Regions from separate parts of the Streptomyces sp. NPDC059256 genome, predicted to be linked through region 1. Evidence: riboswitches for the same ligand, from Rfam matches in the RefSeq annotation. Region 1 holds a riboswitch; each other region holds the start of a gene.

Region 1 (7,881 bases):
CAATGACCGAAGCGACGGCGCCAGGGGAGAGCGGCGAGCGGCGGGTGCGGGTGGTGCTGGTCGATGACCACCGCATGTTCCGTACCGGTGTCCAGGCGGAGATCGGAGCGACCGAGCGCACCGGTGTCGAGGTGGTCGGCGAGGCCGCGGACGTGGACCAGGCGGTCACCGTGATCACGGCGACGCGCCCCGAGGTCGTCCTGCTGGACGTCCATCTGCCGGGTGGCGGTGGCGTCGAGGTGCTGCGGCGCTGTGCTTCCCTGATGGCGGCCGGCGAGGACCCCGTGCGTTTTCTGGCACTGTCCGTGTCGGACGCAGCGGAGGATGTGATCGGAGTGATCCGCGGCGGTGCCCGCGGCTATGTCACCAAGACGATCACGGGCACCGATCTGGTGGAATCGATCTTCCAGGTACAGGAGGGGGACGCGGTCTTCTCACCCCGGCTCGCGGGGTTCGTCCTCGATGCGTTCGCCTCCACCGACGCACCCCCGGTCGACGAGGACCTGGACCGGCTCACCCAACGGGAGCGGGAGGTGCTGCGGTTGATCGCGAGGGGGTACGCCTACAAGGAGATCGCCAAGCAGCTGTTCATCTCGGTGAAGACCGTGGAGTCGCATGTGTCGGCGGTCCTGCGCAAGCTCCAACTGTCGAACCGCCATGAACTGACGCGCTGGGCGACGGCCCGACGACTGGTGTGAGCCTGTGGCGGGCGGGCTCCTCGCACGGCTGGACCCCTACCGGCCGTGCGATGTCCGGCCGTGCTGGCCCAGGGGCCGCGACGATGCTCGAACGGTGTTGCCGAGTGGTGATCTCGCCACCGTGACGCCCGTGGGCGACTCCTGCGCGATATGCCCGTGCAGTGACGCTTGTGCGCTGACGCCTATGCCGTGATGTCGAGCCACCAGCGGGCGATCCGGCCGTCCATCCAGTACAGCATCTCCGCCTTGCCCGTCGCGCTGTCGATGCTGCCCTGGCTGTTCTCGATGGGCCAGCGCTTCTCCTGGAAGAGCTGGGCGGAGATGCGGCTGAGGGCTGCGTGCTCGTTGGCCTGCTGACGCTCGGCGAGCCCGGAGCGCTCGATGATCTCCGTGAATGTGACCTTCTCGTCGGGGCGTTCCGCGGTGGCGGCGAACAGGGCTTGGACACCGGGAAGATGGTCGACCCTGCTCCACACCAGGGCGACCTGCGCCTTCGTCCAGCGACCCTGGCGCCCGAGGTCGACGGTCTCGGTCCCTTCGATCTCCGTCAGCAAGCTGGTGAGTTTGGCCTTGACGGACTCGACGTCGGCCAGTGCGGCGACCACTGCCGTGCGCAGCTTCAGGTTGTCCATGCCGACTCCTCATGTGGTTTCGTGGACGAGACTCCACGACTGAACCGTATGGTTTCCTCCACGAATCCACAAGTCGTCTGATCTGGCTGGGAGTTCACCACCGAGGGCCGTGCAAGGGCAACGCCGTGCTTGCGAAGTCCACGTCAACCGAATCGACTTCGCTCATCGGCAGCCGCCGGCACGAGACCCATCGACGCATACAGAGGCCCGCGGGTACCCGCCCCCATGTGGAACAGCCGCTGGTTGCCTGACACCTGATGTCCCGCCTCCCGAAACCTCCACCGTGCCCACCGTCGACCACGCCCCCGCCCGCACCGGCCGTGACCACCAAGGAGGGAGCCCTTGGTGCGCTGGCATGACCTACCGCGAGGTATGAGGCACTCCCGGGGCGCCACATCGCCGAACGCACGGATGGTGAGCACCACTGCTGCCACCCGGCTGGAGCGGCGCTCCGGGGAAGCCGTTGGTCACCCGGGGCGGGTGGCCCCCGCGAAGGGCATCTCGTCGATCGGTGCGATGCGGATGTTCTCACCGGGCCGGGGTGCGTGGATCATCTTGCCGTCGCCGATGTAGAGCCCCACATGGCTGACTCCGGAGTAGAAGAAGATCAGATCGCCGGGGGCGAGCGCGGATCGCGGGATCCGGGTCCCCGAGTCGATCTGGCCGTAGGTGGTGCGGGGCAGTTGGACCCCCGCGTACTGCCAGGCGGCCCGGGTCAGTCCCGAGCAGTCGAAGGCATCGGGTCCGGTCGCACCCCAGACATAGGGCTTCCCGATGGCTTGGCGGGCATAGGCGATGGCCCGGTCGGCCCGGGTGGTGGCGGCGCCCGTGGCGTGCGGCTCGGCGATGGGTGTGACGGCCGCCGCTCTTGGTGTGCCGTGCCCCGCGGCCCGGTCGACGCGCAGGGCGTAGCGGGCGCCGAGGAGTTGTTGGGCGGCTGCGAGCTTGTGTTGGACGGTCGCCTTGTGCCGTGCCTGCTCGTCCTGGTGGGTGCGGAGCGCGAGGGCGGTGCGCTTCCCCTGCTTCCGCAGTGTCGCCAGACGCTTTGCCTGTTGCTCGGCCGAGGCCACCGTCGCGGCCCGACGGTCACCGATGTGTGCGGCGAAGGCGGTCCGCCGCAGATACTCGTCCGGGGTCGAGGTGAAAGCGACCTCCAGGCCGGGTGCGCTGCCCCCGGCCCGGTACTGGGCGGCGGCGATGGAGCCGAGAAGGCGACGGGTGGTGTTGAGCCGCTCCACCTCGCGTACGGCCGCGTCCCGCAACCCGTCGAGTGCGACGCGTTCGCGGGCTACTGCCTGGCGAGCCCGGTCATGCTGCTCCGCCGCGGTCTTCGCCTCCCGCTGGAGACCGTCGACCTCGGCCTTGATCTGTGTGGGGGTGGGTGCGGGGGCGGCCTGTGCGGTGCCTTGGAATGCGGTGGCGGTCGCAGTTCCGACGAGAGCGAGAGCGCTGGCCGTGCGGACGGCCGAGCCGGCGAGCGGGTACTGCCGGGACTTTCGGGGCTTGCGGTGCTGATGATGCGCGGCCACGAGAGCGTCCACGTCCTTCCGTGAAGCCGGTGAGGGGGAACCGGAGGCGGGAGGTCGCCTGGGCCAGGACCGTATGCCTGAGATGGCGTTAGTGGAGTGCTATCGACCGAATGTGGTGGAAGGTGCCCACCTCGCGTTGATTTCTGAAGGGGTTCCCGCGGGAGGTGTGACCCACTTCGTACCCCTGTGACCGATGCGGCGAATGAGGTACACCTGACCTGAGGGTGGTGATATGGGGAGGGCTAGGCTCCGCCCCATGGACGCACTCATCAATGTCTTCGTGGCGCTGCACATCATCGGCATCGCTTCTCTGCTGGGCGGATTTCTGACGCAGATGAAGGCGATATCTGCCGGTACTGCCCGTTTCAATCCGGCCATGCTGCACGGGGCGCTGACGATGCTGGTCACCGGCGTCGCACTGGTGGGCCTCAACCAGGCCGACGACCAGACGGTGAACAACATCAAGATCGGCATCAAGATGGCGGTGCTGGTCGTGATCCTGGGCCTGGTGTACGTCAAGCGGGACGAGGAGAGCGTCGAGAAGGGGCTGTTCGCTGCGGTCGGTGGACTGACGGTCGCGAACATCTTCATCGCCACCGTCTGGACCTGACGCGCACGGTAGGACGGCCTTCATCGCCACGCACGCCATGCCATGCACACCCGCCCGGCCCGCCCGGCCCGCCCGCCCCGTGGGGCCGACCCGAAGGTCGATCCGTACGGGGCGAACAGGGCCGGTTCACGGGGTGTGTTCAGCCGGGACTGCGCGCTGAGAGGGAGTCCGCGCGGGGCGGAGCCGTCAGATGTCAGGCAGGTCGGACGATCCCTCGGATCGGCATCATGTAGATCGACTCCTCCCGCACTTCCACATGGTCGTCCACGCCCGGTTGCGGCGCGTGGATCATTCTGTCGCCGCCGATGGAGATGCCGACATGGCTGCTGTCGTCATAGAAGAAGACCAGGTCACCGGGGCGTAGCCCGCCCATGTCCACCTGCCGCCCGGCATGCGCCTGCTCCCGGGCTGTACGGGGGAGATCCACCCCGGCCGCTCTCCAGGCCGCCCGTGTCAGGCCCGAGCAGTCATAGGAACGCGGCCCCGTCGCACCCCGTACATAGGGCTTCCCCAACTGGGCCCGGACGAAGGCGAGCACCCCTTCGGCGAGAGCCGCGCCCCAGGGCGAGCCCGGATGCCTCTGGCGCTCCCGCTCCAGCCGTTTCAGTTCCGCTTCCTCCGCGGCCCGGGCCATCGCCGTGTGTCTGGCCTCCTCCTGGGTGATCCGCCATGCCTCGGCCGCCATCTCCTGCTCGACGGCCGCGAATCGGGCTCTGGCCTCGGCGTCCCCCCGCCACAGCACGGAGCGCGCCTGGATCAGCTTCGACTGCACCTGCTGCTTTCCCGTGCGGAGGAAGCTCGGTGAGCGGGGGAGCGAGGTGGGCCGACCCGCCTCGGACGGTGTTTCGGCGAATGCGGCTCGCTGCGTTCTCTCGGCGATTGGGCGGTGTTGGGTGCCGACCGCCGCCGCCTCCAGCGGCACTCTCCGACCGTCTTCGGCCGGTGCACCGCCCGGGGCCTTCGGCCGCTCGGTCGGAGCCGATGGCTTCGCGGGGTGCTGCTCCTCCGAGGATCCCAGGGCTCTGCCCGTCTGCCTGAGGCGTTCCGCGCGTCGGGCGTAGTCGGACCGCAACTCCTCGACCTCGCGGCGTTCTTCGGCGGCTGCCTGCTGCGCCGCTCCCCGCGGCGGCATCCCCGTACCGGCCTTCCGGTACAGGGCGCCGATCTTCTCTTGGACTTCCTCCACGGATGGCGTCCGGTCATCCGCCGCCTGTGCGTCCTGCGCCGGGAGGATTCCGACGGACGCCATGGCCGCCGTGGTGAGTCCCACGGCAGGTGAGGGTTTTACCTTGCGACTTCGGGCCTTGCGATGCGACACCAAGGGCCGGCATCTCCTTCTTCCGTAGGCCGCCTACCGGGTTAGCTGTCGGGTTCGGGCGGACGGAAGAGCCCTACGGGCCTGCGCACGAACAGGCCCGATTCACCCCGGTGATGCACGGTGGTTCCCCGGTTCCCGTCTCCCATGGGGGTGGAGACCGAATTCGGCGTGGCTGCCCGATCGGCGTGGGTCGCCGCAGTGGTGCGGGCTGCCTGAGCCAGCACGCTAGCCAAACCGTGTGGCTGCTGTGAAGATTGGTGTTCGATTTGTCCGATACATTTTCGTGACCTTTTCATTCGGTGCGCCGTCGAGCTCGGATGATTACCTTTCGCATCTGTACGAGTTCCATGTGTGACCGAACCTGGTCTTCTGTGGCATTTGCGCAGGCTGCCAGGCTCCGACCAGCGGCCGGATCAGGCCAGGGCACCCGCTGACGTGCTCGGGAGCGGTCCAGCCCGAACCGCCTCGGCTCCCGGGCGTTCGGCGAGCCCCTCGTTCCCCGGTCAGCCCGCTGGTTCCTCGGGACGCCCCTCGGTCAGCCCTTCAGCGTCCAGGGTCCACCAGCGGGTGATCTCCAACTCCTTGAGGAACGCCCGGTCATGACTGGCGACGATCAACGCGCCGCGATAGCCGGCCAGCGCCTGGGTGAGTTGGGTGACGCTGGCCAGGTCCAGGCTGTTCGTGGGCTCGTCGAGCATGAGCAACTGCGGAGCGGGGTCGGCCAGCAGGAGTGCGGCCAATGTGGCACGGAACCGCTCGCCCCCGGAGAGCGTTCCCACCCGCTGTTCGGCCCGAGCTCCCCGGAAGAGGAATCGAGCCAGTTGGGCCCGGATCTCGTTGTCGGTCGCGGTGGGGGCCAGCCGGGTCACGTTCTGCTCGATCGTACGGTCGTCGTCGAGGACGTCCAGGCGCTGCGGCAGATACCGCATCGGTACGCGTACGGACACCGCGTCCCTCGCCCCGTCCCCCACCGGGGCGAGCTGCCCGCTGATGGTGCGCAACAGCGTCGTCTTCCCCGCGCCGTTGCCACCGAGCAGGGCGATGCGCTGCGGTCCGTGGACATCCACGGTGTCGATGACCGCACCCGTACGCAGTTGTACGCTCCGCAGACTCAGCACCGCGCGTCCCGGGTGCACGGTCGTGGCGGGCAGGTCGAGTCGGAGGGGCGCGTCCTCGCGCACCAGTGCCTCCGCCCGGTCCAACCGCTCGCGCGCCGCAGTCAGCCGTTCCTCGTGGACACCGCGTTCCTTCCCCGCTGCGACCTGGGCCGAGCGCTTCTTCGCCTGCATCGTCGTCTTGTCCAGCCGGTTGTCCGCGTACATCTTCTTCCCGTACCGGACACTGCGGGCCTGTCGGGTCTGGGCCAGGTCCAGTTCCTTCTTCTCCCGGGCGACCTGTGCCTCGGCCGCCTGTACCGAGCGAGTGGCGGCCTCCTGCTCGATCGCGACGGCAGTTCGGTAGGCGCTGAGGCCGCCGGTGAAGACCCGTACCTCCGAGCTGCGCAGCTCGGCGATCTGATCCACCTGTTCCAGCAGTTGCCGATCGTGGCTGACGACGATCACCGCACCACAGTGGCCGGCGAGCGCCGTCGAAAGGCGTCGGCGGGCCGCTCGATCGAGGTTGTTGGTCGGCTCGTCCAACAGCAGTACCTGGGGACGGGCCAGCAGCAGCGCGGCCAGCGACAGCAGCACGGCCTCGCCGCCGGAGACCTGGCCCACCGTGCGATCGAGCCCGACCCGGCCGAGACCGAGCTGATCCAGGAGGGCCCGGGTGCGCTCTTCGACGTCCCAGTCGTCGCCGATCGCGTCGAACTGCTCCGGGCGGGTGTCACCGGCCTCGATGGCGTGCAGGGCGGCACGGGTGTCCGCGATGCCCAGGACCTCGTCCACGCGCCGTTCGGTGGCCAGTGTCAGATCCTGCGGGAGGTATCCGACCTCTCCTGCGACCAGGACGGTGCCGCTCGTGGGAGTGAGCTGCCCGGCGATCAGCCGGAGCAGAGTGGACTTGCCGCTGCCGTTGTCGCCGACCAGCCCGGTTCGACCGGCGCCCAGTGCGCAGGAGACGTCGGCGAGTACGTCGGTGCCCTCCGGCCAGGTGAACGACAGACGGGAACAGACGACGGAAGGAGAAGAGGAAGGGGAAGGAGAAGGGGAACGAGAAGAAGGGGAACGAGACATCAGCGGATCTCCATCGCGACGTGCGAACAGGACTGCACAGGGAGATGCCGTGCGCCGCGGACCACGGCACAGGGGGGAGAACACAGAGAGGAGAACGCCGGAAGGGGGGAACGTCAGCTCCCCGGGCAGCTCGCTTCTGAGGTCGCGCACGTGCACACCGGTAGGACGGGGCACGGCATCTCGGACCTCAGCGGCGCAACGGCCTCTCCTCACGGCGACAACAGATACGCGAGCGACGCTACACGGCTCGTCACGGCCCGCCAACGCAATTTCTCGCCGCCCCGCCCAGCCCGTGAACCCGGCTGTCGTCGCGATCCGCTCCCCACTGGTCACCGCGCCTGGACATCCACCGTGAGCTGCGGTTTTGAACCGCCAACCCTGATGTCGCGGCGCGGGGGGCGCCGGACACCCGGGCATCGGGGCCCGGCCGGCCGGGTCACGGCTGGCAGCCGTGACGGGGGCCGTCCCGCCCCGATCGGTCGGTGCGGCCCCGGGTTGTCAGTGGGTCGGCCTAGACTCGTAGAGCGATGAGCAGCCTCTTTGACGAACACTTCCTGGCGAACCTCCAGCACGCCTCGCAGGAGCCCCCGCCGCCCGAGGACCATGAGGACCCCGAGGGCCATGCCCGGGAGGAGATCCCCGACGATCTCTTCCAGGGTGCCTTCGACGTACCTCCTGCCCGGGACGCCTACCACCGTGATGGCGCACCGCGCACCGTGGTGGACCCGGAAGCCCTCCTGGACGGGCTGAACGAGCAGCAGCGCGCCGCCGTCGTGCACACGGGCTCCCCGCTGCTCATCGTCGCCGGAGCGGGTTCGGGCAAGACCCGGGTCCTGACCCATCGGATCGCGCATCTGCTCGGGACCCGTTCCGTGCACCCCGGGGAAATACTGGCGATCACCTTCACCAACAAGGCC
Region 2 (7,881 bases), on a different contig from region 1:
CAGCCGCTCCGGGTTGGTGACGAACAGGTCGTCGCCGACGATCTGCACCTTGGAGCCGAGCTTCTCGGTGAGGACCTTCCAGCCCGCCCAGTCGTCCTCGAACAGCGGGTCCTCGATGGAGACCAGCGGGTAGGAGGCGACGAGCTCCTCGTAGTACTCGGTCATCTCGGCGGCCGAGCGGGACTTGCCCTCGAACTCGTACTTGCCGTCCTTGTAGAACTCGGACGCGGCGACGTCGAGCGCGAGCGCGATGTCCTTGCCGGGCGCGTAGCCGGCCTCCTTGACGGCCTCAAGGATGAGGTCGAGGGCGGCGCGGTTGGAGTCGAGGTTCGGCGCGAAACCGCCCTCGTCGCCCAGACCGGTGGACAGGCCCTTCTGCTTCAGGACCTTCTTGAGCGTGTGGTACACCTCGGTGCCCCAGCGCAGCGCCTCCGAGAAGGACTCCGCACCGATCGGGGCGATCATGAACTCCTGAATGTCCACGTTGGAGTCGGCGTGCGAGCCGCCGTTCAGGATGTTCATCATCGGAACGGGCAGCAGGTGCGCGTTCGGGCCGCCAAGGTAGCGGAAGAGCGGCAGGTCGGACGCTTCGGACGCGGCGTGGGCCACGGCCAGGGACACGCCGAGGATGGCGTTGGCGCCGAGCGAGGACTTGTCGGGGGTGGCGTCGAGGTCGAACATCGCCTGGTCGATCAGGCGCTGCTCGGTGGCGTCGTACCCGACCAGCTCGGGGCCGATCTGCTCGATGACGGCGAGGACGGCCTTTTCGACGCCCTTGCCCAGGTAGCGGTTCTGGTCGCCGTCGCGAAGCTCAAGAGCCTCGAACGCGCCGGTGGAGGCGCCGGACGGAACGGCAGCACGACCCGTGCTGCCGTCGTCGAGGCCAACCTCGACCTCGACGGTGGGGTTGCCTCGGGAGTCCAGGATTTCCCGGGCTACGACGACGTCGATGGACGGCACGAGCATCTCCTTCTGGGATGTGACGCGTGGGGTGCAGGGTCTCTTTGGCCTTGCGGCATGAGCCTAACCGCCGTGCGGGTGCCGTTCGTCGGATGCCCGCCCCCTGGGACGAAAAAGGGGCCTGATAGGCAGGGCTACCGTCAGGTAGCGCGGCCGGCGGCGGACGCACGGACCGGGTGGAGCACGACCACCGTCCACACGATCGTGCGCGGGGGCCTGGGAACTGCTCGGCCGCCATGAACTGCTGGGCCTCTTTACAGCGCTGGGCCTGGGGTCCCGTATGAGCGGCCCGACCGGGTGCCGGCATGGAGAGGGACGAGGGATGACGAGGGATATGGAGAACCCCGGGCCGGCGCACTTGGGGGGAAGTGCACCGACCCGGGGTCGTTCGGGCCCCGGGGGAAGGGCCGAGGGGCGGCTCGACCGGGGGCGCAGGGTGTGGGGGCGATCGGCCAGGAGAAGGCGGCCGGCCCTACGACACCCGGCGAACTGCCGGGGCGGGCGTCAGGTCCGGTGCCGATCCCGGGGGGAGATGGATCGGCGCGGGACCCGGGCCCTCGTGCTCGGGGCTCCACCGAAGTGGTCCGAGCACAAGGCGCGGGTGGCCCGAAGGGGCTTCGGTCGGTCCGTACGACCTCGTGGGGGCTCGGTCGACGATCGGCCCGACCGGAAGTCAGCTCAGGGCGCTCCCGTTCCCGTCGGGGCTCAGCTCAGGTGGAGCTGCTGGCCCACGTAGATGACGTCGGCGTCGCTGATGACGTCCTTGTTGAGCTCGTAGAGCTTCTCCCAGCCGCCTTCGACCTGCTCGGCGTCCGCGATCTTGCTCAGGGTGTCGCCGGCCTTGACCTGGTACTCGCCGTCGCCCTTCTGGAAGCCCTTGGCCTTGGCGGGAGCCTCGGCGCGCTCGGAGCGGGTGGTGGGGACCTCGCCGCGCTGCGGCTGGGCCTGCTCCTGCTTGGGCTCGGCCTTGGGCGCCTGCTTCTTGGGCTCGGCCTTGGGCTGCGGGGCCTCGGCCGCGCCGCCACCGTACGGAGCGTTGGACAGGCCGACGCCACAGGACGGCCATGCGCCCTTGCCCTGGCCGTCGAGGACCTTCTCGGCGATCTCGATCTGCTGGGACTTGGACGCCTTGTCGGCGGTGGAGGCGTACTTCGTGCCGCCGAACGCCGCCCAGGTGGAGGCGGAGAACTGGAGGCCGCCGTAGTAGCCGTTGCCGGTGTTGATGGACCAGTTGCCGCCGGACTCGCACTGGGCGACCTTGTCCCACTCGGAAGCGGTGGCGGCGCTGGCGGATGTGGCGCCCATCAGCGGGGCGGCGACGGCGACACCGGTGACACCGGCGAGCGCCATGAGTCGGCTGGCCTTGCTGGGGCGGCGGTGCTTCGCCTTGCTGGAAAACAGCATGGAGTCTTCTCCTCACCGACGCCTACGAGGTGAGCTGTCGGGTTCGGGCCTAGTGAGTTGCCCGGCCGTGCGTCCTTGCGCACGGCTTCACCCCTAGCCGGTTCCCACCGTCGTCTCCAACGGCCTTCACCGGCACTTACCTTGGGTCCCCCGCTCCTGCCTTCGGCGCTCTGAGCGACGAGTTCTCCCCCCGACCGACGGCAGGATTCGGCGTGACGGTCGACGGTGCCCGCGGTGGCGAGCGGTTCAGACCGTAGGCATGACTCTCCCCGATGTTCAAAGTCGAACATCGGGGAGAAATCGCCCATCTCACCAAGGACACGGTTTGCATTTCCGCAGGTCAGCCGCGGAACGCAGGATTCCGGCGGGCCGGGTGAGCGAATTACAGCAAAGAGACGCTTGTCTCACTTCGTCAAAATGGGACAAACAATGACTAACAACCGCTACTTTGCGGCGAGATCGAGGCTCTGACCAGGGTGGATGAGATCGGGCTCGTCGCCGACCGTCTCCTTGTTGGCCTCGTAGAGCGCGGTCCAGCCACCGGGCAGCTCGTTCTTCTCGGCGATGGCCCAGAGGTTGTCGCCGGCCTGCACGGTGTACGAGCCGGGAGAGGCACTGGCCGTGCCGGGCTGCTCGGGGGTCGTGGCGCCCACGTCCGTGGTGCCGAGCTCCGAGCGGGCGCCCTCGCCCCGGGAGGGATGGGCGCTGTCGGTCTCCCGCGGCGTCGCGGCGTCGCCGACCGGCTCGGTCGGCGCGGCCGAGCCCGTCGATTCACCGGTGGCGGAAGCGGCGGGCTTGGACTCCGCCGATGCCTCGCCTCGGTGCTTGCCCGTGGCGCCGGCCGGCTGCGCCGGGCTGGACTGCGGCGACGCCTTCCCGGAACCGCTCGGGGTGCCCTTCGCCGGGGCCGGAGTCTTCGCCGGGGTCTTGGCGGGAGTGGTGCCGGTCGAAGCGGACGGCTTCGGGATCTCCGTGGGCTCCGCCGAGGGCTTCGGCTCCCCTGCGGGCTTCGCCGGAGCGGTGGCGGCCTCGGTGGGGTCGAGGGCCACCTCGACCCCGGCGAGGGTCGCGCACGCCCTCCAGGGCCGAATGCCCTCGGAGTCGACGACCTTCTCCGCGATGGCCTTCTGCTGCGCGGGGGTGGCGAGGTCCGCACGGGAGGCGTACTCCGTCCCGCCGAACGCCTTCCAGGTCTCCTGTGACATCTGGAGACCGCCGTAGAAGCCGTTGCCGGTGTCCGCGCTCCACAGGCCCCCGGTCTCACACTCCGCGACCTTGTCCCACGCGGTGGCTTCGACTGCCGACGCAGAGGTCGCGCCGAGGAGCGGGATCGCGATGGCGGATCCCGTCACCCCGGCGGCGACGACGAGTGCAGGAGCCTGACGGGGTCGGCGATGTCGACCATTCCCGGAGAGCATGCGGTTGCCTTTCGCGAGACTGCTGAGGACGCGCAGAACGTAGCCGCACTCGAACGTCTGTCACAAGTCGATGCAGCTGAGATTACGTCAATGTCACGTTTTTGATGGCTCGTCAGATGTTTCGGGATGTGAACTGAACGGGAAGGGTTCGCAGCCCACGCATGATGAGACCCCCACGCCAGCGCAAATCTGACGAATCCACGGCGAGTTGCAGATCGGGCAGCCTGCGCAGCAGTGTGGCGATCGCGGTCTGGCCCTCAAGTCGAGCGAGCGGTGCACCGAGGCAGTAGTGGATGCCGTGGCCGTATCCGAGGTGCTGATTGTCACGTCGGGAAAGATCGAGGACGTTCGGCTCCGCGAACCGCTCCGGGTCCCGGTCAGCCGCCGCGAGCACCACCAACACGGGGTCGCCCGCGCCAATCCGCTTGCCACCGATCTCAAGTGACTCGGTGGCAAATCGCCAGGTGGCGAGTTCCACGGGTCCGTCGTATCGCAGGAGCTCCTCAACTCCGGTTTCCAACAGCCCGGTTTCGCCCGCGGCAAGGGACGTCTGGAGGCGCTCACGTTGCTCGGGGTGGCGCAGCAGGGCGTAGACGCCGTTGCCGATGAGGTTGACCGTCGTCTCGAACCCGGCGAACAGCAGGATGAAGGCCATCGCCGCGGCTTCGTTCTCGGAGAGGTGCTCGCCGTGGTCGCTGGCCCGGATGAGGCCCGAGATCAGATCGTCGCCAGGATCTTCGCGCTTGCGATGGATCAGCTCGGCCAGATAGGTCCGCATCTTCTTGACCGATCGGGCGACCCCGCCGCGCGGCCCGCCGCCGTGCCGGATCATCATGCCGGCCCAGTCACGGAAGTCGTCCTGGTCCTCGGCGGGGACCCCGAGCAGATCGCAGATCGCATAGATCGGCAGCGGGAAGGCGAAGTCGTGAATGAGGTCTGCCTCCCCTTTCTCCGCGAAGGAGTCGATCAGGCGGTCCGTCAGCTCCTGAACGCGGGGGGCGAAGGCCGCGACCCTGCGCGGAGTGAACGCCTTGGCCACCAGCCGGCGCAGTCGGGTGTGGTCCGGTGGGTCGATGTTGAGCAGATGGGTCATCAGCTCGGCCTTGCGCTCGCCCGGGATGCCCGTCTTCCCCTTTGCATGTGCGGGCTCATCGTGGTGGGCGGGGTTCTTGGAGAGTCGGGTGTCCGCCAGTGCCTGTCGGGCATCGCCGTAGCGGGTCACCAACCATGCCTCCACACCGCTGGGCAGTCGGGTCCGATGAACGGGCGCGTGGTCGCGCAGCCAGGCGTAGGCGGGGTAGGGGTCGGTGGCGAACTCCCAGGTGAACAGCTCGGGCGCGGTGGGAGCGTCCGGGGTCGCGTCGGTGTCAGTGTCGGCGTCGGCGTCGGCGTCGGCGCCATGGCGGGGAGCGTCGGTCGCCGCGGACGGTGAAACGGAGGAGCCCGAAACCGGACAACCCGGACGTGAGGTCAGAGCCCTCGCCGCCTGGTCGGAAAAAGTGTCCGGATCTGAGCCATCACGGGCGGTGCCCGAGGGGCGATCGGAGGCATCGGAAGAACGGGCGGCGGGATGGGGCGGCGGGCCGGGCACGGGGGTGTCACTCACCCCTCGACGTTATCCGCCCCACCCGACCGAACTGAGCACGGTCCGCACCGATGCGCCGCCCGACACCCCGCACCCGCGCCACTGCTCGGTACTGAAATGTCCCCCGCGCTGTCGCTCTGTACTTACTCCTGCTCTGTACTTACTCCTGCTCTGTCTTCCGCCGCCGCTGCTGTCCTGCGCTACTGCTGTGCGGTCTGCTCCGCCTCGCGGATCGCGTCCCGATAGACACGGGCAGCCGCGCGCAGGGCGGACTCGGGGTCGACGCCCGCAGCCTCCGCCTCAACGGTCAGGGCGAGCAGCTCGTATCCGATGCCCTCGCCCTGGGGCACGGACACCTGGAGCCCTGCCGTCCGCACCCGGGACACGAGCTTCGCGGCGAGCGCCAACCCCGGCTGTCCGAGGGGCACGCCTTCGGTGATCGACGTGCGCTGCTTCTCCGTCGCCTTCGTCCGCAGCCAGTGCGCCTTGACGTCCTCAGGGGTCTCGGCACTGGCGTCGCCGAAGACATGGGGGTGGCGGTGGATCAGCTTGTCCACGATGGTCGCGGCGACGTCGTCGATGGAGAAGGGCTCTTCGCCGTCCTCCTGGGCGATGCGGGCGTGGAAGACGACCTGGAGGAGAACGTCCCCCAGCTCTTCGCGCAGTTCATCGCGGTCGCCGTCCTCGATGGCCTCGACGAGTTCGTACGCCTCCTCGATGCCGTACTTGGCGAGCCCCTGGTGAGTCCGGGTCGAGGACCAGGGGCACTCGGCACGAATGCGGTCCATCACCTGCACCAGGTCGAGCAGCCGGGCACCGGGGAGGTCGTAGGAGCCGGGCAGCAGCTCCAGATCAGGCATCGACTCCCGGCCCGATCCTGCGATCCGCGCGAGGCCGTCAGTCAGGGCGGACTCGCCCTCACCGGATGCCAGCACCACGACGGATGCGCCACCCGCGCAGGCGTCGACCACTTCCCGCGCGGAAGGCGCGGCGATCTCCACCGCGACACCTGCCTCGCGCAGATAGGGCAGCTGCGGATGCGCGCCGTCCGCACACAGCACACGGTCCGCGGTCCGCAGGGTGTGCCAGGCGGGCCAGGACAGCAGGCCGGGCGCCACACGGTGGCTCGCGGTCAGCAGGACGACGCGGCCGGTGGCGGAGGGTTCAGTGGTCACCCCTCGAACCTACCCCGGGTCGGTGACACTCCCACCGACCAGGCCGGTCCAACGATACGCAGACCCAACGGTACGCACACCGGCCGACGGGCGTCCGGCGTGCTCGCTCCGCCGACCCATCGGGCCGGAGCCCGATGAGATCCGGCAGAACGGCTAGGCGGTCTCGGCGGGCTGCTGCTCCTTGGTGACCTGAGTGATCCAGGGAGCCTTGTAGTCACCGAGTTCGAGCTTCTGGTTGTCCCAGACGCCGAACCGGGGGTTGACGTCGATGTCCAGCTTCTTGGCTGCGACGGTGAATGCCTTGTTGAGCTTCTGCTGACCCTCGGGGGTGTTGGCCGCGCCGATCGCGGTGGCCAGCTTGCCGACGAGGATGTCACGGCGCACCACGTCGTTCAGCTGGTCGGGGGCGACTCCCCGCTGCTGGAGGTACATGGCGGCGAGTTGCTCCTCGCCACCGGCCTGCTGGACGAAGGCGGCGCGGCCGTCCTGGATCTCCTTGCGGCTGATGCTCACCCCGGCGTCGTGGGCCGCGCGCTCCACGACCTCGGCGACGATGAGCTCGTAGAGCTTCGCGCGGCCGAGCTGACCGGTGCCCTTGATCAACTGTTCGGCCTCGGGAGCACGCTCCTGCGCGGACCGTACGTCCTTCACGCTCGCCTGGACGGTGGAGACCTCGATCCGGTCCCCACCGACGACGGCGGCAGCGCCAGGGCGGGCCTCATTGCTACAGGCCGCAAGCAGTGGCGCAGCGACGAGCAGTGCGGCGGAGACGATGATCGCGGTGCGACGGCGGCGGTGCAAAGGAGCCTCCCGGCGTGATTGTGCGGCAATGCACAAAGTCCTAGCGGTGATGATGTTAGGCAGTTCGGGGCGGTCGGGGCCACCTCTTCGCGGGCACTGATTCGGTCAACGATCGAGGGTGGGCTCCCGTTTCGAACCGTTCTGGAGTCGTACGTTCCCGCTCGCCGTGCCGTGCCGCCCCCGCAGCCGACGAACACAGCGCTTCCGGGGGTGCCGTCAGGGGTGCCGCAGTCCTTCCCCCCTGCGCTTCGCGCGGGCGTTCACATGGCTGCTCAACCCGGGTGCGGGGGCCGGCGGCGGGCGCTGCGGAAGGGTGCGCTCGGGAGGCCGGCGTTGCCGAAGCGCTGCCCGGGGCCGGCTTTGTGGTGGGCGATGTATGGCGAGCGATGGGAGGCGATGGCTGCGCACAGCGCATCGGGCACTGTCGGGAGCCATCGCCTCGGGCGCCGTCAGGAACTGGTGAGGATGACGAGTTGTTGGGTGGCCCTGGTCATGGCGACATAGCGGTCGACCGCTCCTTCGATGCCGTCCCCGAACG
Region 3 (7,881 bases), on a different contig from region 1:
TGGAGCTTCTTCGCCCCCACCAGGTCCTTGATCTTGGAGATCACCTTCTCGGGACCGACGGTGAAGGGCAGCTCGGTGATCACCAGGCCCTTGCGGCGCGGTGTGACGTCCTCGACGGTGGCCGTGGCGCGGATCTTGAAGGTGCCCCGACCGGTCGCGTACGCGTCCTTGATGCCGGACAGCCCCACCACCCGGCCGCCCGTGGGCAGGTCCGGGCCGGGGACGAAGCGCATCAACGTGGCCAGGTCGGCACCCGGATAGCGGATGAGATGACGGGCGGCGGCGATCACCTCGCCCAGATTGTGCGGCGGCATGTTCGTCGCCATGCCCACCGCGATCCCGGACGCGCCGTTGACCAGGAGGTTGGGGTACGCGGCGGGGAGCGCGACGGGTTCGCGCTCCTGCCCGTCGTAGTTCGGGGAGAAGTCGACGGTGTCCTCGTCGATGGACTCCGTCATCAACGAGGTGGCGTCGGCCATGCGGCATTCGGTGTACCGCATGGCGGCGGGCGGATCGTCATTGCCCAGCGAGCCGAAGTTCCCGTGGCCGTCGACCAGGGGGACCCGCATCGAGAACGGCTGTGCCATCCGCACCAGGGCGTCATAGATCGACGCGTCCCCGTGCGGATGCAGCTTGCCCATCACCTCGCCCACGACCCGGGCGCACTTCACATAGCCGCGCTCGGGGCGCAGCCCCATCTCGTTCATCTGGTAGACGATCCGACGCTGGACCGGCTTCATACCGTCACGGGCATCGGGCAGGGCACGGGAGTAGATCACCGAATAGGCGTACTCAAGGAAGGAGCCCTGCATCTCGTCGACGACGTCGATGTCGAGGATCTTCTCCTCGAAATCGTCGGGCGGCGGGGTTTTCGTGCTGCGGCGGGCCATCGCGGCTGCTGCTCCTTCACGTACCGGATCGGGAACTGATGCCGACCATTGTGGACCGTCCCACTGACAACGCCGACCGCGACCCGGGAACTTCGCCAGGTGTCAGCCTGCTTGCATACAGTGGCAGTGCTGCGAAGACAACCAACAGCATCGCGATCGAAGGGACGTACATGCCCATGGGTCATACGGCCACAGCGCAGGCCGGTTCCGGCGGCCTGACAGCGACGGAGCACCGATTGGCCAACGGCCTGCGGGTGGTGCTCTCCGAGGACCACCTGACCCCGGTCGCCGCGGTCTGCCTCTGGTACGACGTCGGCTCGCGCCACGAGGTCAAGGGTCGCACGGGCCTCGCCCACCTCTTCGAGCACCTGATGTTCCAGGGGTCGAAGCAGGTCCACGGCAACGGTCACTTCGAACTGGTGCAGGGTGCCGGCGGTTCACTGAACGGCACCACGAGCTTCGAGCGCACCAACTACTTCGAGACCATGCCCACCCATCAGCTTGAGCTCGCGCTCTGGCTGGAGGCCGACCGCATGGGTTCGCTGCTGGCCGCGCTCGACGACGAATCGATGGAGAACCAGCGGGACGTCGTGAAGAACGAGCGCCGCCAGCGCTACGACAACGTCCCCTACGGCACGGCCTTCGAACGGCTGACCGCCCTCGCGTACCCCGAGGGCCACCCGTACCACCACACCCCCATCGGCTCCATGGCCGATCTGGACGCGGCGACCCTGGAGGATGCCCGCGCCTTCTTCCGCACGTACTACGCGCCGAACAACGCGGTCCTGTCGGTCGTCGGGGACATCGACCCCGAGCAGACCCTCGCCTGGATCGAGAAGTACTTCGGTTCCATCGCCTCCCACGACGGCAAGCAGCCTCCGCGCGACGGTTCCCTGCCGGAGAACATCGGCCGGCAGCTGCGCGAGGTCATCGAGGAGGAAGTGCCCGCCCGCGCGCTGATGGCCGCCTACCGGCTGCCCCACGACGGCACCCGTGAGTGCGACGCCGTGGACATCGCGCTCACCATCCTCGGCGGCGGAGAGTCCTCCAGGCTCCACAACCGTCTGGTGCGCCGTGACCAGACGGCGGTGGCCGCAGGCTTCGGGCTGCTGCGCCTGGCCGGAGCCCCGTCCCTGGGCTGGTTGGACGTCAAGACCTCCGGCGGAGTGGAGGTCCCGCAGATCGAGTCCGCCGTCGACGAGGAGCTCGCCCGCTTCGGCGAGGAGGGCCCCACCCCCGAGGAGATGGAGCGCGCTCAGGCCCAGCTGGAGCGCGAATGGTTGGACCGTCTCTCCACCGTCGCCGGCCGTGCCGACGAACTGTGCCGGTACGCGGTGCTCTTCGGCGACCCCCAGTTGGCGCTGACAGCCGTGGACCGCGTCCTGAGCGTCACCGCTGACGAGGTGCAGGCGATCGCCAAGGCCCGACTGCGCCCGGACAACAGGGCGGTGCTGGTGTACGAACCGGTGTCCGCGGAGCAGGACGCCGCGGACGAGCAGAACGACGCAGAAGAGGGGGCGGACCAGTGACCGATGCAGCGCAGGCGCTGACCACCATGGAGTTCCACCCGCAGCCCCAGCCGGGCGAGGCCAGGCCCTGGGCCTTCCCCGCTCCCGACCGGGGAACCCTGCCCAACGGTCTGACCGTGCTTCGCTGCCACCGCCCCGGGCAGCAGGTCGTGGCCGTGGAGATCTCCCTCGTCGCACCGCTGGACGCCGAGCCCGAGGGCCTGGACGGCGTGGCCACCATCATGGCGCGCGCCCTGTCGGAGGGCACCGACAAGCGTTCGGCCGAGGAGTTCGCGGCCGAGTTGGAGCGTTGCGGCGCCACGCTGGACGCCCATGCGGACCACGCCGGGGTCCGGGTTTCCCTGGAAGTGCCCGTGTCCAGGCTGCTAAAGGCGCTGGGGCTGCTCGCGGAGGCCCTGCGCGCGCCCGCGTTCGCGGACAGCGAGATCGAGCGGCTGGTGCGCAACCGCCTGGACGAGATCCCGCACGAGACGGCCAACCCTGGCCGACGGGCGGCCAAGGAGCTGTACAAGCAGCTCTTTCCGGCCACGCTGCGGATCTCGCGTCCTCGGCTCGGCACCGAGGAGACGGTCTCCCGGATCGACTCCGCGGCCGTGCGCGCCTTCTTCGATGCGCACGTGCGACCCGCCACCGCCACCGCGGTGATCGTCGGTGACCTCACCGACGTCGATGTCGACGCCGTGCTCGCCGAAACCCTCGGCGACTGGTCGGGCGACAGCGGCGCGCCCCGTCCCGTCCCCGCGATCACCGGCGACGACCGCGGTCGGGTCGTCATCGTGGACCGGCCCGGTGCCGTGCAGACGCAACTGCTGATCGGCCGGGTCGGCGCGGACCGGCACGACCGGGTGTGGCCGGCGCAGGTCCTCGGTACGTACTGCCTGGGCGGCACGCTCACCTCGCGCCTGGACCGGGTGCTGCGGGAGGAGAAGGGCTACACGTACGGCGTCAGGGCCTTCGGGCAGGTCCTGCGGTCGACGGCCGACGGGACGGGCGCGTCCCTGCTGGGCATCAGCGGCTCGGTGGACACGCCCAACACCGGGCCGGCGCTCGACGATCTGTGGAAGGTGCTGCGCACCCTCGCGGCCGAGGGCCTGACGGACGCCGAGCGCGATGTCGCCGTCCAGAACCTGGTCGGGGTGGCTCCGCTGAAGTACGAGACCGCGGCTTCCGTGGCGAGCACGCTCGCCGACCAGGTGGAGCAGCACCTCGCGGACGACTACCAGGCCCAGTTGTATCTGCGGCTCGCCCAGACGGGCACCGTGGAGGCGACCGCCGCCGTGGTCAACGCCTTCCCCCAGGACCGGCTGGTGACGGTCCTCGTGGGCGATGCCGCGCAGATCGAGGAGCCGGTACGGGCTCTCGGCATCGGAGAAGTGACCGTGGTGGCGGGCTGATTGCCCGCTTCCGGTCGGACGGCCGTCCGTCTGTGCACGTCTGTGCAGGGCCCCGGTAGCCAGCTGGCGCCGGGGCCCTGCCGTGTTCCGGGAGTGCGAGCGACCCGAACAGGAAGGAAACCTGTCCGTTTTACGGGGAAGGCCACCGTCTCGACTGTGGCGTGGGCAACAAAAATGCCGGTCTGTTTGGCGCCTGGCGGTCCGTCCGCTTAGCGTCAGTGCGGCTGTTCGCGGGCAGTACGCCGCATCCGCGGCACGGACAGTCATCGCCGAGTCCCCGTCAGACGCGAGTCTGGGGAGCCGGGGACCCAGGTCCCTTGGGGTGAATCGGGTGCCTTCGCCACCGTGCGGAGGGATTCGTAGGAGACCTTCCTGCTCCGAACCCGTCAGCTAACCCGGTAGGCGAGAAGGAAGGAAAGGACCAGCCTCTACATGGCGCTCGCCCGTTCCACCGGGAGACACCGTGCCCCGGGCCGCAAGACGCGTACGAGTGCGGGATTCGCCTCCGCCGCGGCCCTCGCCACCACCGGAGTCGTCGGGACCCTCGCAGGTCCTGCCCTGGCCACCGACGACGGTTCCTTCGCCGCCGATGCCGGCTCGGTCGCCACCCCCGACAGTGGTACTGACAGCACTGATGGCGTCGACGGCACTACCGCGGGTGCCACCCCGGTGACGATGGACGCGGCCGTGACCGGCTCGACCATCGTTCAGACGGCTCGTACCCAGCACACCCTGACGGCCCAGATGCTGTCCGCGCACTCCTTGTCGGACGAGGTCGCCGACCAGGCCGTCATCCAAAAGCGCGAGGCACTGGCCCGGATGGAGGCGGCTGCGGAGGCCCGGCGCAAGGCCGAGGCCCGCGCCAACGAGATACGCGAGGCCAAGGAGCGCGCGGCCCGTGAGGCCGAGCGCCAGCGCCTGAACGCCTACCGTCTGCCGATCGCCGGATCCCACGTCACCACGGACTACCGCGCGGGTGGCTCGCAGTGGTCCTCCGGCAGCCACTCCGGCATCGACTTCCACGCCTCCACGGGGACCCCGGTGGTGGCGGTGGGCGCGGGCACGGTCGTCGAAGCGGGCTGGGGCGGGGCGTACGGCTACAACGTCGTCCTCAAGATGAACGACGGTTCGTACACGCAGTACGGGCACTTGTCGTCGCTGAGTGTCTCCGTCGGTCGGAGCGTCATGCCGGGCGACCAACTCGGCCGCGCCGGCTCCACCGGCAACTCCACGGGGGCGCATCTGCACTTCGAGGCCCGGACGAGCGCGGACTACGGGTCGGACGTCAACCCGCTCGCGTATCTGCGCGCCCACGGTGTGAAGATCTGAACCGTGCCGCGCTGATGGCCGGCGAGCGGTCGTCAGCGCGGGCGAGGTGCGGCGCCGGCGCCTACCGGCGGAATCCCACAGCGCCCTGGGCCCTCAGCTGTATCTGCTGTATCTGATGTCTCCAAGCATCTCCGAGCACGCCTCCGAGCGTCTCCAAGCATCCACAGCACAGAAAGCCGCGGCATTCCCGATACGGGGATGCCGCGGCTTTGTCGCGTCCGGCCGCTGAGGGCCGTATCGCCGAGGGGTCGGTACCGCTGAGAGTCGTACCGCTCAGTGCGTCGGTCCGGTGGGGTGCCTGAGTTCCCTGAGCGCAGGGGGTTCGGACGAGTGCCGGGTCAGACCGTCTCGGGAAGCTCGTCCAGGCCCTCGGCCACCAGCTTCGCCAGTCGGTCGAGCGCTTCGTCGGCGCCGGGTGCGTCGGAAGCGAGGACGATCTCCTCGCCGCCCTGCGCGCCCAGTCCGAGGACGGCGAGCATGGAGGCGGCATTGACCGGGGTGTCATCGACCTTGGCGATCGTCACGGGGACGCCGGAGGCCGTGGCGGCACGGACGAAGATGGAGGCGGGACGGGCGTGAAGGCCCTCGGCCCAGCCGACGTTGACGCGGCGCTCAGCCATGGTGTTGCCCTTCGAATTCAACGGTTGTCTAGACCAGTCTCTCACGCTGGCCCCTCCGAGAGCCGGCATCCCGACCTGTGGCGCGTGCCCCCAGGTCAGGGGCGCAGGGCGGGATATATCCCGTTCATTCGCACTGCTCAGCGCCTCCTGAATGTTGATCTTCCACAACTGCGGGGGAGTCTTCCTTCGCAGGGCGAATCCACGACCGGGGCACCGATGCGCTCGCCGCCCCCGCCCTCCGGCTCTTCGCAGGTGGGGCATCGCCCGCCCCGGGCCGGATGACTTCCGCTCGCGCACCCCTGGAGGTCCGCCCTCGCGGACTGTGCCGGGTAGCCCTCGCGATCGGTCGGCGCGCCTTAGGCTTTCGGCATGCAGACCACGCCCGAGCACGCGTACCCCGATCACTGGGAAGCGGATGTGGTGCTGCGTGATGGCGCCACAGCGCGCATCAGACCCATCACCACCGAGGACGCGGACCGGCTGGTCAGCTTCTACGAACAGGTCTCGGACGAGTCCAAGTACTACCGCTTCTTCGCGCCCTATCCCCGGCTCTCCGCCAAGGACGTCCACCGGTTCACCCACCACGACTACGTGGACCGGGTGGGGCTCGCCGTCACCGTCGGCGGTGAGTTCATCGCCACCGTCCGCTACGACCGCATCGACTCCCGGGGCCGGCCCGCCAGCGCTCCCGCGGATGAGGCGGAGGTCGCGTTCCTCGTCCAGGACGCCCACCAGGGCCGAGGTGTGGCCTCCGCCCTGCTGGAGCACATCGCGGCGGTGGCCCGGGAGCGGGGGGTAAGCCGTTTCGCGGCGGAGGTGCTTCCCGCCAACACCAAGATGATCAAGGTGTTCCGGGATGCGGGCTACACCCAGAAGCGCAGTTTCGAGGACGGGTCCGTCCATCTGACCCTCGACCTCGAACCCACCGCCGAGTCCCTCGCCGTGCAGCGGGCGCGTGAACAACGGGCTGAGGCACGCTCCGTGCAGCGGCTGCTCGCACCCGGTTCGGTCGTCGTGATCGGCACCGGACGGTCGATCGGCGGGGTGGGCCGGGCGGTCCTGCGCAATCTCATCGGCTCCGGATACACCGGCCGTACCTATGCGGTGAACCGTTCGTTCCCTCCCGACCAGCGCGACGTCGACGGTGTCCCGGCCTTCCGGTCCGTCGCCGAGATCGCCGCCGAGACCGACGAGGGCGTCGACCTGGCCGTCGTCGTGGTGCCCGCCGAACACGTACCGGACGTGGTCGCCGACTGCGGCGAGAACGGGGTGCGCGGGCTGATCGTGGTCTCCGCGGGATATGCCGAGAGCGGGCCGGAGGGGCGGGACCGTCAGCGCGACCTCGTACGACAGGCCCGCTCCTACGGCATGCGGATCATCGGCCCCAACTCCTTCGGCATCATCAGCACCGCAGAAGCCGTCCGTCTCAACGCCTCGCTCGCGCCCCACTCCCCGGCACCGGGTCGCATCGGCCTGTTCACCCAGTCCGGCGCGATCGGCATGGCCCTGTTGTCGGGGCTCCACCGCCGCGGCGCCGGCCTCTCCACCTTCATCTCCTCCGGCAACCGTGCGGACGTGTCCGGGAACGACTTCCTCCAGTACTGGTACGAGGACCCCGAGACCGATGTCGTCCTGCTGTACCTCGAATCGATCGGCAACCCGCGCAAGTTCACCCGGCTCGCCCGGCGCACCGCGGCGGTCAAACCCGTCGTGGTCGTCAAGGGGGCACGCCACAGCGGCAGCGAGCCACCCGGTCACGCCGTCCCCGTCACCCGCATTCCCGACGCGGCCGTCGGAGCGCTACTGCGCCAGGCGGGCGTGCTCCGCGTGGACACCGTCACCGAACTCGTCGACGCCGGCCTTCTCCTGGCCGGCCAACCGCTGCCCGCAGGTCCCAGGATCGCGATCCTGGGCAACTCGGAATCCCTCGGACTGCTGACCTACGACGCCTGCCTGACCGAGGGACTGCGGCCCCTGCCACCGCTCGACCTGACCACCGATGCCACCCCGGCCGACTTCGGCGCTGCGCTCACCCGTGCCCTCGCGGACGACGGCTGCGACGCGGTCGTGGTGACGGCGATCCCCTGGGTGGGGGACGACGGCGATCTTCGGGCCGGCG

What was found. A riboswitch is a leader RNA that binds a small molecule or an ion and turns the genes downstream of it on or off. The one in region 1 is predicted to bind cyclic di-AMP.
Region 2: linked by a shared signal. The riboswitch ahead of ACFXJL_RS13400 (transglycosylase family protein) and the one ahead of ACFXJL_RS04250 (C40 family peptidase) in region 1 are both predicted to bind cyclic di-AMP.
Region 3: linked by a shared signal. The riboswitch ahead of ACFXJL_RS17225 (M23 family metallopeptidase) and the one ahead of ACFXJL_RS04250 (C40 family peptidase) in region 1 are both predicted to bind cyclic di-AMP.

Annotation. Positions count from the first base shown of each region.
Region 1 covers NZ_JBHYZO010000001.1:985,203-993,083, reverse strand. Annotated here, with positions in the region: gene ACFXJL_RS04275 (PspC domain-containing protein) at 1-6, shown strand, start outside; gene ACFXJL_RS04270 (response regulator transcription factor) at 3-698, shown strand; gene ACFXJL_RS04265 (hypothetical protein) at 881-1,330, opposite strand; gene ACFXJL_RS04260 (NlpC/P60 family protein) at 1,798-2,859, opposite strand; gene ACFXJL_RS04255 (hypothetical protein) at 3,116-3,469, shown strand; gene ACFXJL_RS04250 (C40 family peptidase) at 3,663-4,739, opposite strand; cyclic di-AMP (ydaO/yuaA leader) riboswitch at 4,802-4,966, opposite strand; gene ACFXJL_RS04245 (ABC-F family ATP-binding cassette domain-containing protein) at 5,291-6,964, opposite strand; gene pcrA (DNA helicase PcrA) at 7,492-7,881, shown strand, end outside.
Region 2 covers NZ_JBHYZO010000004.1:433,833-441,713, reverse strand. Annotated here, with positions in the region: gene eno (phosphopyruvate hydratase) at 1-966, opposite strand, end outside; gene ACFXJL_RS13400 (transglycosylase family protein) at 1,666-2,364, opposite strand; cyclic di-AMP (ydaO/yuaA leader) riboswitch at 2,369-2,542, opposite strand; gene ACFXJL_RS13395 (transglycosylase family protein) at 2,808-3,782, opposite strand; gene ACFXJL_RS13390 (cytochrome P450) at 3,895-5,112, opposite strand; gene ACFXJL_RS13385 (nucleoside triphosphate pyrophosphohydrolase) at 5,568-6,542, opposite strand; gene ACFXJL_RS13380 (SurA N-terminal domain-containing protein) at 6,696-7,343, opposite strand; gene helR (RNA polymerase recycling motor ATPase HelR) at 7,793-7,881, opposite strand, start outside.
Region 3 covers NZ_JBHYZO010000006.1:322,046-329,926, reverse strand. Annotated here, with positions in the region: gene ACFXJL_RS17240 (DNA topoisomerase IV subunit A) at 1-890, opposite strand, end outside; gene ACFXJL_RS17235 (pitrilysin family protein) at 1,067-2,419, shown strand; gene ACFXJL_RS17230 (pitrilysin family protein) at 2,446-3,813, shown strand; cyclic di-AMP (ydaO/yuaA leader) riboswitch at 4,071-4,233, shown strand; gene ACFXJL_RS17225 (M23 family metallopeptidase) at 4,246-5,142, shown strand; gene ACFXJL_RS17220 (HPr family phosphocarrier protein) at 5,481-5,762, opposite strand; gene ACFXJL_RS17215 (GNAT family N-acetyltransferase) at 6,132-7,881, shown strand, end outside.